DNA from 3 places in the Sphingopyxis sp. USTB-05 genome. Region 3 is predicted to be linked to each of the others. Evidence: predicted binding sites of a transcription regulator. Region 3 holds the regulator's gene; each other region holds the start of a gene.
The links. The regulator LexA, encoded in region 3, represses DNA repair genes until DNA is damaged. The targets are predictions, from matches to a motif close to GTTCCNCNCTTGTTCT.
Positions count from the first base shown of each region.

Region 1: the regulator LexA is predicted to act here: its motif matches at 2,828-2,843, upstream of uvrA (excinuclease ABC subunit UvrA).
Region 2: the regulator LexA is predicted to act here: its motif matches at 3,115-3,130, upstream of KEC45_RS14900 (ribonucleoside-diphosphate reductase subunit alpha).

Region 1 is NZ_CP084712.1:2,552,637-2,558,676, forward strand. It holds gene KEC45_RS11810 (BCCT family transporter) at 1-547, shown strand, start outside; gene KEC45_RS11815 (M13 family metallopeptidase) at 564-2,636, opposite strand; gene uvrA (excinuclease ABC subunit UvrA) at 2,855-5,749, shown strand; gene KEC45_RS11825 (nuclear transport factor 2 family protein) at 5,799-6,040, shown strand, end outside.
Region 2 is NZ_CP084712.1:3,205,385-3,211,424, reverse strand. It holds gene KEC45_RS14905 (ribonucleotide-diphosphate reductase subunit beta) at 1-995, opposite strand, end outside; gene KEC45_RS14900 (ribonucleoside-diphosphate reductase subunit alpha) at 1,116-3,074, opposite strand; gene KEC45_RS14895 (EAL domain-containing protein) at 3,798-6,040, opposite strand, start outside.
Region 3 is NZ_CP084712.1:1,840,965-1,847,004, forward strand. It holds gene gltX (glutamate--tRNA ligase) at 1-982, opposite strand, end outside; gene KEC45_RS08290 (ComEC/Rec2 family competence protein) at 1,041-3,200, shown strand; gene lexA (transcriptional repressor LexA) at 3,154-3,837, opposite strand; gene glp (gephyrin-like molybdotransferase Glp) at 3,903-5,093, opposite strand; gene moaC (cyclic pyranopterin monophosphate synthase MoaC) at 5,090-5,563, opposite strand.

The DNA of each region.
Region 1 (6,040 bases), 710 kb from region 3:
GACCGCACTGTTCCTCGGCCGCCTTGCGGTCGGATACAGCGTGCGCGCCTTCATCCTCTATAATCTGATCCTGCCGTCGCTGTTCGGCGCAGTGTGGATGACCGCCATCGCCGGAGCGACGATCGCGTTCGACCAACAAAGCGGCGCCAGCCTATACGCCATCCTGACCGCGCAAGGCCCCGACCCGGTGCTGTTCCGGCTGTTCAGCGCGCTCGGCGGCGGTCCGGTGGTTGCCGGGATCGTGCTGTTCGCGATCTTTCTGTCCTATGTCGCCGGCGCCGACGCCAATGTGTCGGCGATGAGCGCGCTGTCGACACGCGGCATTACGCCCGACGCGCCCGAAGCGCCGCTTTGGGTTCAGGCAGTGTGGGGCATCACGGTCGGGCTCGTCGCAATCGTGCTGGTTGCCGGCGGAGGCATCGACGGCATCCGCATGATGTCGGTTCTCGGCGGCTTTCCCGCGCTGTTCGTCATTATCGGTGCCGCGATGTCGCTGGCGGTGATGGCGGTACGGGGACGGCGCGAAGCCGCCCCCGCCCAGTCCTGAGAAAGGGGTCTCAGGACTACCAGATCCGTGTGCGTTCCTCGGGCTTCAGATAATATTTGGCGCCCGCGGCGACGCTGAATGCCTTGTACCACGCATCGACGTTGCGCAACGGCCCGATAATGCGCCAGCGTGCGGGGCTGTGCGGATCGCTCGCGACCTGTTGCTTGATCGCATCCTCCCGCTGCTTCGTCCGCCATGCCTGCGCAAAGGCTAGGAAAAAGCGCTGGTCGCCGGTCAGGCCGTCAATCACGGGCGCGGGCTTGCCCCCGAGCGAACGACGATAGGCGTCATAGGAGACCTCCAGCCCCGCCAGGTCGGCGATATTCTCGCCCATCGTCAGGTCCGGATTGATGAACGAGCCCGGGGCGGCTTCATAGGTCGCATATTGCGCGCCGAACGCCTTGGCCTGCGCATCAAATCGCGCTGCGTCCTCCGGCGTCCACCAATCGCGCACCGCGCCCTCGGCGTCGATCTTGCGCCCCTGATCGTCAAAGCCGTGGGTGATCTCATGACCGATCACTGCGCCGATCGCGCCATAATTGACCGCATCGTCGACGCTTTCGCTGAAATAGGGCGCCTGCAGGATGCCGGCCGGGAACACGATCTTATTCTCGAGGCCGCCGTTATAGGCGTTCACTTCCTGGGGGTTCATCGACCATTTCTTGCGGTCCACGGGTTTGTTCAGGTCCGACAGTGCATAGGCATATTCGAATGCCGCGCTGCGCTTCACATTGCCGTAAAGATCGGCGGGATCGATCTTCAGCTCTGAATAGTCGCGCCATTTGTCGGGATAACCGACCATCACGTCCATCTTCGCGAGCTTCGCCAGCGCCGCTTCCTTCGTCGCAGGTGCCATCCAGCTATTGTTCCGGATGCGGTCGCCCATCGCGAGCTTCAGGTTGGTGACCAGCACCTCCATCTTCGCCTTGGCGCTCGCGGGGAAATATTGCTTGGAATAGGTTTCGCCGACCAGTTCTCCAAGGCTGCCGTCGACAAGCGTCAGGCCGCGCTTCCAGCGCGGACGCAGTTCGCCGACCCCGCTCAGTGCCTTGGTATATTCAAACCGGCTGTCGACGAAGGCCTTCGACAGATAAGGCGCGGCATTGTCGGCGACGTGGAATTGCTGCCACAGCTTGATCGTGTCGAGCGGCGTCTTGGCATAGAGCGCGGCAATGTCCCGGATCGCGGTGTTTTCGTTGACGATGATGCGCTTTTGCGGCGCGATGCCGGATCCTTCGAACCAGGCCTTCCAGTCGAGCCCTGGCGCATATGCGGCAAGCTCGTCCGACGACATGGGGTTGTTGATCTTGCCGATGTCGCGGCGATCGGCGATTGCCCAGCTCACCTTGGCAATCTCGGTCTCGAACGCCATGATGTTGTCGGCGGCCTTTTCGGCGTCAGCATTGCCCGCCATCTTCATCGTCCGCGCGATATAGGCGCGGTACGCATCACGCTGCGCCTTGAAGCTATCGTTCAGATAATAGTCCCGCTCGGGAAGTCCCAGGCCACCCTGCCCCAGCCAGAGCACGTTGACGGTAGGATCAGCGGTGTCGGCATAGGGACCGCCGCCGACGATCGTCGCGCCGAATGTCCCCTGAGTGCCGCCCATGAAGCGCGCCATTTCGCTCTTGTCCTTGATCGCGGCAACTGCAGCGATATCGGCCAACAATGGCTTGGCGCCGAGCGCATCAACTCGCGCCTCGTCGAGGAAGCTCTGGTACAGCCCGCCGACCTGGCTTGTCGCGGGCGCGCCCGACACGACGGCGCGCAGTTGGCGCTGGGTCAGGTTGTACACGTCATAATCGACACCGGCGGAAGCCTGGTCGGACGGGATTTCGGTACGCGCGAACCAGCCGCCGTTGGCGTAGCGATCAAAATCGTCGCCGGGCTTCACCGACGGATCGCGCGCGTCCAGGTCGACGCCCCATTTGCCAAAGGTCAGCGCCTTGAGCGAGCCTTCGCCGGCGCCTGCCCCTTCGTCGGCCATAGCGACCAGCGATACGGGACGCTTCGCATCATGCGCGACCGTTGGGGTTGCCAGGCCGGCCGCAATCGCCAGCGTGGCGCCCCCCAATAACATCTTCTTCATTCTACGTCTCCTTGCTCCCCATCTCTGAACGTCAGAGACGCCCGCAGAGCAAATGGGTCAAGCGAGTGCATGACGTTTGGTCGAACTCTTTGGCATGTTGGTGGAAAGAGTACTGGCCGCGTCCCGCATTGCAGCGCGGCGCGGCGCACCCTATTTATGGATCAACCGTGCAAAACCGCACTTGCGCCCCTAGAACAAATCTGGAACATACCTCTCCCATGAGTCTCACCCACATTAAAGTGCGCGGCGCGCGCGAGCATAATCTCAAGGGCGTCGACGTCGACCTGCCGCGCGATGCGCTGGTCGTCATCACCGGCCTGTCGGGCAGCGGAAAATCGTCGCTCGCGTTCGACACCATCTATGCCGAGGGTCAACGGCGCTACGTCGAGAGCCTGTCGGCTTACGCCCGCCAGTTTCTTGAAATGATGCAAAAGCCCGACGTCGAACATATCGACGGCTTGTCGCCGGCCATCAGCATCGAGCAGAAGACGACGAGCCGGAACCCGCGTTCGACCGTCGCGACGGTCACCGAGATATACGACTATATGCGCCTCTTGTGGGCGCGCGTCGGCATTCCCTATTCGCCCGCGACGGGCGAGCCGATTTCGGCACAAACGGTCAGCCAGATGGTCGATCGCGTGATGGAATTGCCCGAGGGGACGCGCGCCTATTTGCTCGCGCCCGTCGTGCGCGGCCGCAAGGGCGAGTATAAGAAGGAACTCGCGCAGTGGCAGAAGGACGGCTTCACGCGCGTTCGGATCGATGGCGAGTTTTACGAGATCGGCGAGGCGCCGGCGCTCGACAAGAAGTACAAGCATGACATTGAAGTCGTCGTCGACCGGGTCGCCGTGCGCGAGGGTCTTGGCACGCGGCTCGCCGACAGCTTCGAGACTGCACTGAAGCTCGCGGAAGGGCTCGCCTATGTCGACCTTGCCGACGGCCCGGTCCCGGGGCGCGAGGAAGAGGATACCGGCGGCGCTATGAAGGGCGCAGGCATCCCGGCGAACCGGCTGATCTTCTCCGAGAAATTTGCCTGCCCAGTCTCGGGCTTTACGATCGCAGAGATCGAGCCACGGCTGTTCAGCTTCAACGCGCCGCAAGGCGCCTGCCCCGCATGCGACGGCCTTGGCGAGCGTCAGGAATTCGATCCCGACCTCGTCGTCCCGAACCATGCGCTGTCGCTGAAAAAGGGCGCAATCGTACCGTGGGCGAAATCGAACCCGCCCTCGCCCTATTATATGCAGGTGCTCGAAAGCCTGGGCAAAGCTTATGGTTTCGACCTCACGACGCCGTGGCAGGATCTGCCGGGCGAAGTGCAGCTCATCATCCTCTATGGCAGCGGGGGCAAACCCGTCGAGCTGACCTTTAAGGACGGCAAGCGCACTTATACGACGCACAAGGCGTTCGAGGGCGTTATCGGAAACCTGAACCGCCGCCTGCTCCAGACCGAAAGCGCGTGGATGCGCGAGGAGCTGAGCAAATATCAGGCGCCGCATCCGTGCGAGACATGCAATGGCGCGCGCCTCCGCCCCGAACCGCTCGCCGTGAAGATCGCGGGCGAGAATATCAGTATGTCGGCGCAACGCTCGGTCGCCGACGCGCTCGGCTGGTTCAGCACGCTCGACGAAAAGCTGAACGACACGCAGCGGCAGATCGCCAAGGCGATCCTTAAAGAGATCAACGAGCGGCTTGGTTTCCTCAACAATGTCGGGCTCGACTATCTCAATCTCAACCGCACATCGGGCACGCTGTCAGGCGGCGAAAGTCAGCGCATCCGCCTCGCCTCACAAATCGGCAGCGGACTGTCGGGCGTGCTCTACGTGCTCGACGAACCAAGCATCGGCCTCCATCAGCGCGACAACGACCGGCTGCTCGCGACGCTGAAGCGCCTCCGCGACCTCGGCAACACCGTCATCGTGGTCGAGCATGATGAGGACGCGATCCGCCATGCCGATTATGTCGTCGACATGGGCCCAGGCGCGGGACTTCACGGCGGCGAAATTGTCGCCGAGGGGACGCTCGAAGAGGTGCTCGCGAACACGAAGAGCCTGACCGCGGCTTACCTCACGGGCGCGAAGAAAATCGAAGTGCCGAAGCATCGCCGCAAGGGCAACGGCTTCGACCTCGTGCTCAAGGGGGCGCGCGCGAACAATCTTCAGAATGTCACCGCCAAGATCCCGCTCGGCACCTTCACCTGCGTCACCGGCCTGTCGGGCAGCGGCAAGTCGAGCCTGATCATCGACACGCTTTACGCCAGCGCGGCGCGCGTCCTCAACGGTGCGCGCATGGTCGCGGGGCCGCATGACAGCCTGAAGGGGCTGGAACATTGCGACAAGGTGATCGACATCGACCAGTCGCCGATCGGCCGCACTCCCCGCTCGAACCCCGCGACATACACGGGCGCCTTCACGATCATCCGCGACTGGTTCGCGGGACTGCCCGAAAGCCAGGCGCGCGGTTACAAGCCCGGGCGCTTCAGCTTCAACGTCAAGGGCGGGCGCTGCGAGACCTGCACCGGCGACGGGCTGATCAAGATCGAGATGCACTTCCTGCCCGATGTTTATGTGACGTGCGAGACGTGCCACGGCAAACGCTACAACCGCGAAACGCTGGAAGTGAAGTTCAAGGGTCACAGCATCGCCGACGTGCTAGACATGACGGTCGAAGATGCCGCCGAATTCTTCAAGGCGGTGCCCTCGATCCGCGAAAAGATGGCGATGCTCGTCCGCGTGGGCCTCGGCTATATCAAGGTCGGGCAACAGGCGACGACGCTGTCGGGCGGCGAAGCGCAGCGGGTGAAGCTGGCGAAGGAATTGTCGCGCCGCTCAACCGGACAGACGCTCTACATCCTCGACGAACCGACCACGGGCCTGCATTTCGAGGATGTCCGCAAGCTGCTCGAGGTGCTGCAGGCGCTCGTCGATCAGGGCAATAGCGTCGTGGTGATCGAGCATAATCTCGATGTCATCAAGACTGCCGACTATATCCTCGACCTCGGCCCCGAAGGCGGGGTCAAGGGTGGCGAAATCGTCGCTGCTGGAACGCCCGAGCAGGTGGTGAAGGAAAAGCGCAGCTTTACCGGGCAGTATCTGGCGCCGCTGCTGGAGAAATAGGTGGGGAAGAGCTAAAAGCGCGCATGGTTTGCAGCGGGAGTTTCATGCGATGCCCCTCGATCTTGTACGCTATGCCCTTCCCTGCATCGCCGCGCTGTTGGCGACTCCCGCAACCGCTGCAGTTCCGCCCTCGCCCGAAAGGGCGCTCGAAGCTTATGTAGATGGATTGCGAACCGGTCGGGTCGAGCGATTGCAGGAGCTGTTCCTGCCCGACGGGCAATTCTGCACGCTGGCCGAAGGCAACGCATCGCCGGTCGATTGCAAGCGCTTCGCCGAGGTACTCGCGAGCTG
Region 2 (6,040 bases), 1.4 Mb from region 3:
GTGTCGTCGTTGGCTTTCGCCTTTTTGCGGTTGTCGAAGCTGGACCACACGGTGTTCCAGTCGCCGCGCGTCGCGCCCTTCGAATATTCCGTCGCGCGGGTTTCGAAGAAGTTGGCGTGCTCGACGCCGTTCAGCAGCGGGGCGAGCCAGGGGAGCGGGTGTTCGTCGATCATATAGATCGGCTGGAACCCAAGCTGCCCAAGGCGCCAGTCGGCGATGTAGCGGATGTAGCGCTTGATCTCCTTCGGCGTCATGCCGGGGACGGGGCCCTGTTCGAACGCGAGGTCGATGAACGCATCCTCGAGCCGCACCGTTTTCTGGCACGTGTCGATAATGTCTTCCTTCACCGCCTTGGTCAGGCAGTCGCGTTCCTTGGTAAAGGCGTGGAACAGCTTGATGATGCCTTCGCAGTGGAGGCTTTCGTCGCGGATCGACCAGCTGACGATCTGGCCCATGCCCTTCATCTTGTTGAAGCGCGGGAAGTTCATCAGCATCGCAAAGCTGGCGAAGAGCTGAAGCCCCTCGGTAAAGCCGCCGAACATCGCCAGCGTGCGGGCGATATCCTCGTCATTCTCGACGCCGAACTGCTGCATATAGTCGTGCTTGGCGCGCATCTCGTCATATTCGAGGAACATGCCATATTCGCTCTCGGGCATGCCGATGGTGTCGAGCAGGTGGCTGTACGCCGCAATATGCACCGTCTCCATGTTGCTGAACGCGGTCAGCATCATCTTGATCTCGGTCGGCTTGAACACGCGGCCATATTTGTCGTGGTAGCAATCCTGCACCTCGATATCGGCCTGGGTGAAGAAGCGGAAAATCTGCGTGAGCAGGTTGCGCTCATGATCGCTGATCTTTTGCGCCCAGTCGCGGCAATCCTCGCCCAGCGGCACTTCCTCGGGAACCCAGTGGATCTGCTGCTGGCGTTTCCAGAAATCATAGGCCCACGGATATTCGAAGGGCTTGTAGGTCTTGCGGGCTTCTAACAACGGCATAGCGGCTATCCTCGGGTCTGATCTTTTGTTGTGCTCCCCGGCGAAAGCCGGGGGCCCATTCTATGTTGCGTTACCGCGCGCTGGGCCCCGGCTTTCGCCGGGGTTCACGCGGCGGGAGCGTCACTGGCAGGCGAGGCACTCGTCGTAATCGGTGCTCTCGGCCGAGAGTTCGAACTTTGCGGCCTCGGGCGTGTTGTCGGCCTCGACCCCGCCCGCGAAGCCGGCGCGCTGCACCGATTTCGAGCGGAGATAATAGAGCGATTTGATGCCGAGTTCCCACGCGCGATAGTGGAGCATGAGCAGATCCCATTTCTCGACGTCGGCGGGGATGAACAGGTTCAGCGACTGCGCCTGATCGATATAGGGCGTGCGGTCGGCCGAGAGTTCGAGCAGCCAGCGCTGGTCGATCTCGAAGCTGGTCTTGTAGCAGTCCTTCTCGTCCTGCGTCAGGAAGTCGAGGTGCTGGACGCTGCCGCCGCGTTCGAGGATCGAGTTCCACACCGCGTCGCTGTTCTTCGCCTTGTCGACGAGGAGCGCCTCGAGGTGCGGGTTGCGGATCGAGAAGCTGCCCGAGAGCGTCTTGTGGGTGTAGATGTTCGCGGGGATCGGTTCGATGCACGCGCTGGTGCCGCCGCAGATGATGCTGATCGACGCGGTCGGCGCGATCGCCATCTTGCAGCTGAAACGTTCCATCACGCCCTGATCGGCGGCGTCGGGGCAGGGGCCGCGCTCGTTCGCGAGCAGCATCGACGCCTGATCGACCTGCGCGCGGATATGCTTGAAGACGCGCAGGTTCGACGATTTCGCCATCGCGCCCTCGAACGGCAGGCCGCGCGCCTGCAGGAAGCTGTGGAAGCCCATGACGCCAAGGCCGACCGAGCGTTCGCGGCTGGCGCTATATTTGGCGCGCGCCATTTCGGGCGGGGCGCGGTCGATATAGTCCTGAAGGACATTGTCGAGCATGCGCATCACGTCTTCGATGAAACGCTTGTCGCCGTTCCACTCGTCCCAGGTTTCGAGGTTGAGCGACGAGAGGCAGCAGACCGCGGTACGATCCTGACCCAGATGGTCGCGGCCGGTCGGCAGCGTGATTTCCGAGCAGAGGTTCGAGGTGGTGACCTTGAGCCCCAGGTCGCGATGATGCTTGGGCATCATGCGGTTCACCTGGTCGATGAAGATGATGTAGGGCTCGCCCGTTGCGAGGCGCGTTTCGACGAGCTTCTGGAACAGGCCGCGCGCGTCGACGGTGCCGCGGACGCTCTGGTCCTTCGGGCTGCGGAGGTTGAATTCGGCGCCGTCGCGGACGGCTTCCATGAACTCGTCGGTGATGAGGACGCCGTGGTGGAGGTTCAGCGCCTTGCGGTTGAAGTCGCCCGAGGGTTTGCGGACCTCCAGAAACTCCTCGATCTCGGGGTGCGAGATGTCGAGATAGCAGGCGGCCGAACCGCGGCGGAGCGAGCCCTGGCTGATCGCGAGGGTCAGGCTGTCCATCACGCGGACGAAGGGAATGATGCCGCTGGTCTTGCCGTTGAGGCCGACGGGTTCGCCGATGCCACGCACCGCGCCCCAATAGGTGCCGATGCCGCCGCCGCGGCTGGCGAGCCAGACATTCTCGTTCCACGTGCCGACGATCCCCTCAAGGCTGTCGTCGACCGAGTTCAGATAGCAGCTGATCGGCAGGCCGCGGCCGGTGCCGCCGTTCGAGAGGACGGGGGTCGCGGGCATGAACCACAGCTTCGAGATATAGTCGTACAGGCGCTGGGCGTGATCCTGATCGTCGGCATAGGCGTCGGCCACGCGCGCGAAGAGATCCTGATATGATTCGCCGGGCAGGAGATAGCGGTCCTCGAGCGTTTCCTTGCCGAAGTCGGTGAGCAGCGCGTCGCGGCTGCGATCGGTCACGATGTCGAATCGACGCGCGTGGACCTTGGGCTCGCTGCTGTCGTTGAGCTTGGCCGCGGGCGCCGCATCGGCAAGCGATTCGCCGGTCGATTCGGGCGCTGCCGGAGCGTCATTCTTTGCCAGTTCCATCGTCGCCACGTCGCTCGTCTCCACCCGTTCCGTTTCCCGAAAATCCATCTTACTCGCCCCCGATTTGAACGCGCACCCGGTGCGCTTTGTTCCTGTCTTGTTCGACTCAGGGCGAAGCCCCGATCCTAGCATCTAAACCTGTCCCGTGGGCACTTATTTTGGCCGCATGAAGGGTTTTCCCGTGTCCATATGGGATGGACGACGGAAATCCGCCACTTGCAGCCTGATACAATTTATTGGGGTGCCCCCGTGGTTGACCCACCACCTATAGTGCCACGTCGGCGCGACGATGCAAGACGGTAAATGACAGAACGGGGACTCAACTCGTCGATAATTTGATTCGTCTCGTCGACGCTGATGGACGTGCCGGGCGGTGAGGGCAAGGCATTCCGCGGCTTTGCGCGCGGATCGGTGCCGGCCGTCCGAAAGGGCAAATTTTTTTGCGGCCGCGAGCCCGGACAAGCGGGGCAGCGGGCATGCCGCTCGCGCCGCAGGAAATGCATCGATCGGGTCGTATTCAGCGCACGGTCGCGCGCGTGTTCCGGGCAAAGAAAAAGGGCCCCGGAAATGTCCGGGACCCTTTTTTATCTCGTTTCTGGCTTACGCTTCGCCGCCACCGTTACCGGTGCCGCCGCCGCCGAGAAATCTCCAGAACCAACCCATGTCAGATCTCCTGTTGGCACTGCCCACGACGAACAGTTAACGGAGCATATACCTTAATCGATATGGTAAATCGAGTCTTAACCAACATGATTACCGCCATTTTGGCAGTTATGCTGTGCGGTTCTGGGGGGAGGCGCTTAGCGTCGCGGTCAGTTCGGAAAACAGTTGAGGTTTTCCAAGATGATAGCCTTGACCGACATCGCAGCCGAGATTGGCGAGCAGCGTCACGGTTTCGGCATCTTCGATGCCTTCAGCGACCGCGACGGCCCCGAGACGGTGCGCAAGATCGATCGTCGATTTGACGACTTCGAGGTTCCGCTGCGAATCGCGCATGGTCATGACGAATCGCTTGTCGATCTTGATTTCGTCGGCTTCGATCTCGGTGAGATATTCGAGGTTTGACTGACCGGTACCATAATCGTCGATCGACAGGCGGATGCCGGTGCGGCGAAGCTGCGCGAGTGTATGGCGCGCCTGGCGGCTGTTTTCGATCTGCGCCGTTTCTGTGATTTCGACCGTCAATATTTCGGGCGGCAAATGGTGCGCGGTGAGCATCACGCGGATCGTGCCGACGAGGTCGCTGTGGTCGAGCAGGCTCGCCGACAGGTTAACCGACATGTTGATATGGATGCCGCGCTCGCGAAGCTGCGCCGCCGAACGGATCGCCTGATCCATCACGAACAGGGTGAGGCGATAGATGTCCTGGCTCTTTTCGGCCTGCACGATGAATTCGTCGGGCGGGATCGGGCCGCGCGTCGGATGCGTCCAGCGCGCGAGCGCCTCGACGCCGACGAGCCGGTTCGTCGCGATTTCAAATTGCGGCTGGAAGGCGACCCAGATGTCGCCGCCGGTGAGTGCGTCCTCGAGCTGCGAGTGGAAGCTGAGCTGCCAGCCGGCATCCTCTTTCTGACGCGACGTATATTTGGTCCACAGCGAGCGCGTGCGGATCGCGCGTTCGGCGGCGACGAGCGCGGCGGCGAGGCGCTGCGCGTTCGATCCCTCAAACTCGTCGTTGACCCCGAAGGCGATCGCGACGTCGACGCGCAATTCGCCAATCGTGAGCGGTGCGTTGAACAGCGCGGCAAGGCCCGCGAGCTGCCCCTCGATCTGGCTGTGCTGATAATAGGGGACGAGCCAGGCGAAGGTGCCGTCGAGATCGTGATGGAGCGTCGTGCCCTGCGACGCGAGCTGGAGGCGGCGCGTGACCTGTTCGACGAGCTTGCCGATCCCGTCGCCCGGGATGAAGGCGGCGAGATCTTCGAAATTGACGACCTTGGCGGCGACGACGGTGGCGCTGCCGAAAGCGGCCTGCGAGCGCAGCGCCTCGAAATTGGGCAGGCCCGAGACGGGGTTTTCGCGCTGTGCCGACGCGCGGCGGCGGGTACGCGAGACGTTTGCGCTAAGCGCGGCGATAAGGAAGCACGCAGCGCCGATCTGGGTCGAGACGAGCGAGAGGCCGAGGAATATCTTGGCAGCGATCAGCGCGGACGTCGTCACAAACGCCGCCCAAGCGAACCACCGGCCGCGCCGGACCGCGAGGGCGCCAAGCAGGATTGCAAAGGTGAGGGCAAGGCCCGGGAAAAATCCGATGTTGACGGGATTGCCACGCTTCAGCGCTTCGCCGGCGATCAGATGGATGTAAGCTCCCGGCAGTTTTTCGTGCCCGGGCAGGAAGTGCTGATCCGATGAGGAGGCGTTGGTGGGAGCAAAAATGACATATTTACCGGCGAGCTGCTGGCGCCCCACGCGGCCGTTCAACACGTCGATCGCGCTATATTCGGTGATGGTCGAGGTATCGTAGGAAAAATCGAGCAGGAACAGCCCGGGCTTGTCCAGCGGGCGATCCGCGAGCAACGCCGCGAAGCTCGGCAGATGGCGGCCGTCGGCGATGACCGCAAGGGGAACGCGCCAGACCTGCCAGAATTCATATTCCCAGCAGATGCAGGCCCGCACGGCCCGGTCGCCCATCGCCTGCGACGGCCAATAGCTGACTTTTACGTCGGATCCGGTCATTTTTGCAGCCGGCACGGCCAGAACGACCCGGTCGTCCATCCGGCGAACGGCGGCCGCGACCTTGGAATAGTCGGGATGCGTCAGGCGGCGATAATAGGAAAAGTCGATGAACAGGCGTTTCGCACCGGCGTCGTCGACGGCCCGGATGAGCCGCGCATGGTTCGCGACCGAGAATTCCTGATCCTGCAATGACTGCAGAGTCTTGTCGTCGACGCCGACGATGACGGTGTCGCCCGATACGGGGCGCCACGCGGCGCGCCCGATTGCGGCCTCGATCACGCGGTCCACCGGCTCACCGATCGCCGAAAAGCCGACGATCACGCTGAGCAGCAGCGAGA
Region 3 (6,040 bases):
AGTGACCGTTGAGATTTTCGAGCTTTTTGAAATCGAAACGCGACGGTGAACGGCCGACATGGTCGAGGTCGAACCACTCGGTCGCCTGTTCGCGGCTTATGATCTCGTCGTCGCCATGTCCCCAGCCGAGGCGAAGCAGATAATTGTTCACCGCTTCGGGCAGATAGCCCATCTCGTCGCGATAGGCATCGACACCAAGCGCACCGTGGCGTTTCGACAGTTTCGCTCCGTCGGCGCCGTGGATCAGCGGGACATGCGCATAAACGGGCTCACGCCAGCCCATCGAGCGGATGAGCGCAAGTTGGCGGAACGCGTTGTTGAGATGGTCGTCGCCGCGGATGACGTGCGTCACGCCCATGTCGTTGTCGTCGACGACGACGCTCAGCATATAGGTCGGTGTGCCGTCGCTGCGCAGCAGGACGAAATCGTCGAGTTCGGCATTCTGGACGGTGACTTCGCCCTGAACCTTGTCGGCGATGGTCACCGCGCCCTCCTGCGGAGCACGCAGCCGGATCACATGCGGAACCGATGGGTCGCCATCATCACGGTCGCGCCAGGGGCTGCGGACGCGGAAGGGAAGCCGCTTTTCCTGCGCCTCGGCGCGCATCGACGCGAGTTCGTCCTGAGTCAGGTAGCAGCGATAGGCTTCGCCCTTTGCGAGCAGTTCGTTCGCGACTTCGGCGTGGCGCGGCGCACGCGCGAACTGGAACACGGTCTCGCCATCCCAGTCCAGATCGAGCCATTGCATCCCGTCGAGAATCGCGTCGATCGCGGCATCGGTCGAGCGTGCGCGGTCGGTGTCCTCGATGCGGAGCAGGAATTTACCGCCGTGATGGCGGGCAAACAGCCAGTTGAACAAGGCAGTACGGGCGCCGCCGATGTGCAGATAGCCGGTCGGCGATGGTGCAAAGCGCGTAACGACATCCGCTCCCGTCGCTTCGGGGGGCGTTGCTTCCACTTTGGTCTGGTTTTCGGTTGCCACTCCGGCCTCTTTCACTCAATTTGCCGCCTTCCGGGCGGGGATCGGGGGAGCCCCTAGCATGGCGACAAGGCTGCTTCAAACGCCCATTGCTGCTCGTTGGGCAACAATCTGGCACCGGACCGGCAACGCGCTGGAGGCACGGCTCGAAGTCGAACGCGAACGGATCGGGCTCTGGCTGCCGGTCGCGATGGGCGCCGGCATTGCAGCCTGGTTCGCCTTACCCGGCGAAGCACAATGGATCGGGTTCCTCTTGTCGCTTGCGGGTGGTTTGTGCGCGGGCCTCCTGATCGGCTGGGATAGCCGGTTCGGGCGGATGGTCGTGGTTGGATGCGGCGTGATGGCGGTGGGCATGTTGTTGATCTGGACGCGCGCCGTCTGGGTCGCGGCGCCGGTGCTCGCGGCGCCCGTGATGACTGAATTTTCCGCGATCGTCGAGCGGGCCGAGCCGCTGCCGGCCAAAGGGCAGATCCGTATTCTCGCATTGCCGCAGAAGCGCAGCGACCTGCCGCCGCGGGTGCGATTGACGCTAGGTAGCGAGCAGGCGGTGAGCCTCACCGACGGTGAAATGATCGGCGTCCGAGCGCGATTGATGCCGCCGCCTACGGCCAGCCTTCCCGGGGGCTATGATTTCGCGCAGCGCGCGTGGTTCGACAGGATCGGGGCCGTTGGGACTGTGCTCGGCGACATCTCTCGGACGTCGGCGTCCGGGCCGACTATGCCGCCGCTGCGTACGCGGCTCAGTGCGCATATACACGATCAGATCGAGGGTTCGTCCGGCGGCATTGCCGCCGCGCTGGTAACGGGCGACCGCGGCGCGATCAGCGAGGCGGATGAGGAGGCGATGCGGCGCAGCGGGTTGGCGCATCTCCTGTCGATCAGCGGGCTGCATGTGACCGCGGTCGTCGGATTTGCGATGTTCCTGACCCTGCGCCTGTTTGCGTTGAGCCGGCGGCTGGCGCTCGCCGGCTATGTCCTGCCCCTCGCCGCTGCTGCCGGGGCGCTGGCCGGCGGCGGCTATACATTGCTCGCAGGGGCGGAGGTGCCGACGCTGCGGTCGTTCATCGCCGCCTTGCTCGTGCTCGTGGCGTTCCTGATGGGACGCGAAGCGCTGACGCTGCGACTGGTTGCGGCGGGCGCGCTGATCGTGCTGGTCTGGCGCCCCGAATCGCTTGCGGGTCCAAGCTTTCAACTGAGCTTCGCGGCTATCACCGCGATCATTGCGCTGCATGAAAGCCGCCCGATGCGCGCATTTCTGGCACGCCGCGATGAACCGTGGCCTTTTCGAACCTTGCGCGCTGTCGCGGGGCTCTTGGTCACCGGACTGGTCGTCGAAGTCGCGCTGGCGCCGATTGCGTTGTTTCATTTCCATAAGGCGGGGGTTTATGGGGCCATGGCCAATGTGGTGGCTATTCCGCTCACGACCTTTGTCATCATGCCGTTCGAGGCGCTTGCGCTGCTGTTCGATTGCATCGGGCTTGGCGCGCCCTTGTGGTGGGTGACTGAGCAGGCGCTGCGCCTTCTGCTCGGGCTCGCGTATGTTGTCAGCGATGCACCCGGGGCCGTCGCTACCTTGCCAAGCTTTCCGCCCTGGGGTTTCGCGCTCGCGGTCTTTGGCGGGCTGTGGGTTTTGCTCTGGCAAACGGGCTGGCGCCGGGCAGGCTTCGTTCCGCTCGCGATCGGCGCGGCGACATTGCTCTTTCAGCCGCGCCCCGATCTGCTCGTCACCGGCGACGGCCGCCATATTGCCGCGGCGCTGCCCGATGGCAGCTATGCGCTGCTGCGCGACCGGTCGGGCGACTATATTCGCGACACGATGGCGGAAGCCGCAGGGACCGATATGCCGCTCGCGAGCCTGGCCGACCTCGATCATGTCGAATGCAATCGCGATTTCTGCCGCTGGAGCCAGGGGCAGGGGGCCGCGCGTCATGTCATTCTCGCCTCGCGCGGGCGCGACCGGATCGAGGGTGCAGATATGGCCGATGCCTGCGCCGCGGCCGATATCGTTATCAGTGACCGCTGGTTACCGCGCGAGTGCGCCGGGCGCTGGATGACAATCGATCGCGACAGTCTCGCTACCAGCGGCGGCCTTGCAATCTACCTCGGCAAGGTACCCGAAGCCGTCGCCACGCTTAAGGCGGGCGACGGCCATCCCTGGCGGCTGCCGCAGCAGCTTAGTGGTAACGACGAAGCAGTCCCGACAGGCGGCCCTGAACGATGACGCGTTCGGCGGGATAGCGCTGCGGTTCATAGGCCGCGTTCGCCGGGTCGAGACGGATCATCTGCCCCTCACGGCGGAAATATTTGAGCGTCGCATCCTGCCCGTCGACGAGCGCAACGACGATGTCACCTTCGCGCGCGGTGCTCGCTTTCTGGATCAGCGCATAGTCGCCGTCGAAAATCCCCGCTTCGACCATCGAGTCGCCCGATACTTCGAGTGCATAATGTTCGCCCGAGCCGAGCAGCGCGGCGGGAACGGCAAGGTTGTTGTGATCCTCGAACGCCTCGATCGGGACGCCTGCAGCAATCTTGCCGTGGAGCGGGATCTCGATAACGTCGTTCGCAGCGATCGGCTTGAGCGCCGGGGCTGGCTTGCGGAGCGGGACGATATTGTCGCGATCGTTACGCACGACAGGTTTCGCGGCTTCGGGCACCTTGAGCACTTCGAGAGCGCGGGCGCGATTTGGAAGACGGCGGAGAAATCCCCTTTCTTCCAAGGCGCTTATCAGTCGATGTATACCCGATTTCGATTTGAGGCCCAGCGCCTCCTTCATCTCCTCGAACGAGGGCGAGATGCCGCTCGAATCGAGGCGTTCCTGGATGAAGTGGAGCAGTTCATGCTGCTTCGCGGTCAACATCGGTCGTTCTCCATGATGCCAATTCCGGACATATTGAGAACGATAGTGGAACAAAGCGGAACTTGTCAAGCGATGACAAGATAATCCGCGATGTCGCCCACATTGCGTGGGGGCGCGCCGATATCGCGGATCAGCAGCGCGTTCGCCGAGGCAAGGGGCAGGGTGCGGCCGCTCTCCTGCCCGATCATTGGCGTCAGGCGACCGCTTTCGAGTCGCGCGCGAAGATAGTCGCGGCGCGTACCGCCTTCGGCGAGGGGAGCGGCTAACGGCGCCCGATGGACAGGCGGCAGAGGCGCGCCCGCGCCCGCAAGGTGGCGGACGAGAGGCAAGAGGAACAGCGTAGCCGTGACGAAGGCCGACGAGGGGTTGCCCGGCAGGCCGAGCAGGATTGCGTCGCCGAGCGTTCCGGCGATCAGCGGCTTGCCGGGACGCATCGCGATCTTCCAGAAATCGAGCTGCCCGCCGGCATCGTCCAGCGCGCCGCGTACATGGTCGTGATCGCCAACCGACGCACCGCCGACGGTCACGATGACGTCGTGACGTCGCGCCAACTCCTTGAGAATCTTCGCAAGGGTTTCGCGGTCGTCGCGGACGTGATGCGGAAGAACCATATCCTCGACCTCGCCCGCCAGCATCGCCGCGAGCATCACGCCGTTGCTGTCGGGGATCTGCCCTGGTGTCAACGGGCGTCCGGGCTGGACGAGTTCGTCGCCGGTGGTGAGGATCGCGACCCGCGCGCGCCGGCCCACCGCGAGTTCGCTCGCGCCGCTCATTGCCGCAGCAGCGATCGCGCCGGGGGTCAGGCGGGTACCTGCGGGGAGCAGGCAGTCGCCGGCTGCGAAATCGGCGGCTTGCGACCGGATATGGCGCCCGCGCGTGCCGGGGCCGTCACCGGTCAGCCGCAGAGTATCGCCTTCACGCGCGACATCTTCCTGAACGATCACCGTGTCGGCGCCGGCAGGAACCATCGCGCCGGTGAATATCCGCATCGCTTCGCCGGGCCCGACCGCCTGGTCGGGCGCAGCGCCCGCGGCGGTTTCCCCGATGACGGCCCACGGACCCGGAAGGTCGCCGAACCTGATCGCATAGCCGTCCATCGCCGATAGCGCTGCGGCGGGCTGATCGCGCTGGGCCGTCACATCACGCGAAAGATAGCGACCAAGCGACTCGGAAAAGGCGATATTTTCATCGCCAAGCGGTGCGCGCAACGCGAGCAGCCGGGCCTGCGCTTCCTCGACGGGAAGCAGCGCGCTCATTCGGCGCGCCAGTCGCCCGAGCGGCCCCCGCTCTTTTCGAGCAGGCGGATATCGCCGAGGACCATCGCGCGGTCGAGCGCCTTTGCCATGTCGTAGAGCGTGAGTAGCGCGACCGAGGCGGCGGTTAGCGCCTCCATCTCGACCCCCGTCGGGCCGTTCGTTTGAGCGACAGCTATGACTGCGATACCACTGTCTTCCCACGTAAAATCGACGCCGACCTTGGTCAGCGCGAGTGGGTGGCAAAGCGGGATCAGGTCGGCGGTGCGTTTCGCGGCCATGATCCCGGCGATCCGCGCGGTCGAGAGCACATCGCCTTTCGGAGCATTGCCGCTGCGGATCGCTTCGAGCGCCGCGGCAGACATTGCGATGCGCCCGCCGGCGACTGCGCGGCGCTGCGTTGCGGATTTTGCGCCGACATCGACCATGTGCGCGGCGCCCGTTTCGTCCAAGTGAGTCGGTTTGAGTGTCATCGCCTGGGATCGAAGCAATGCGGGGCGGGAAAGGCAAGGAGATAGCGCGGAGTTTGGACGGCCGATTGCGACCGGTTGCTGCCCTCCACATCCTCGTCACCCCGGACTTGATCCGGGGTGACGAGGATGTGGGGGCCGGTCGATGCGCAAGAAAAGCGAGATCCCGGGTCAAGCCCGGGATGACGAAGTTCGGGTAACGACCGATTGCGGACATGCAATCAAGGCGGTAGCGTTCAGAAATGCGCGGATCGACGGATAGGAAGCCCTCGGAGCGGGCGATTGGAGCGCGGGTTCGCATCAAGCCTGCTCACCAAGCCGAGATTGAGGCGTTATTCGATGAAGTGATGATCGTCCCAATCTACAAGGAAGTGAGAACGGACGGAAATGTCTCTTACTGGTTTGGTAAGAATCAGATCTCAGAGCTTGCGGAAGCATGTGTGCTGGAACGGATACCACTCCACTGTTGGGCTCACCACG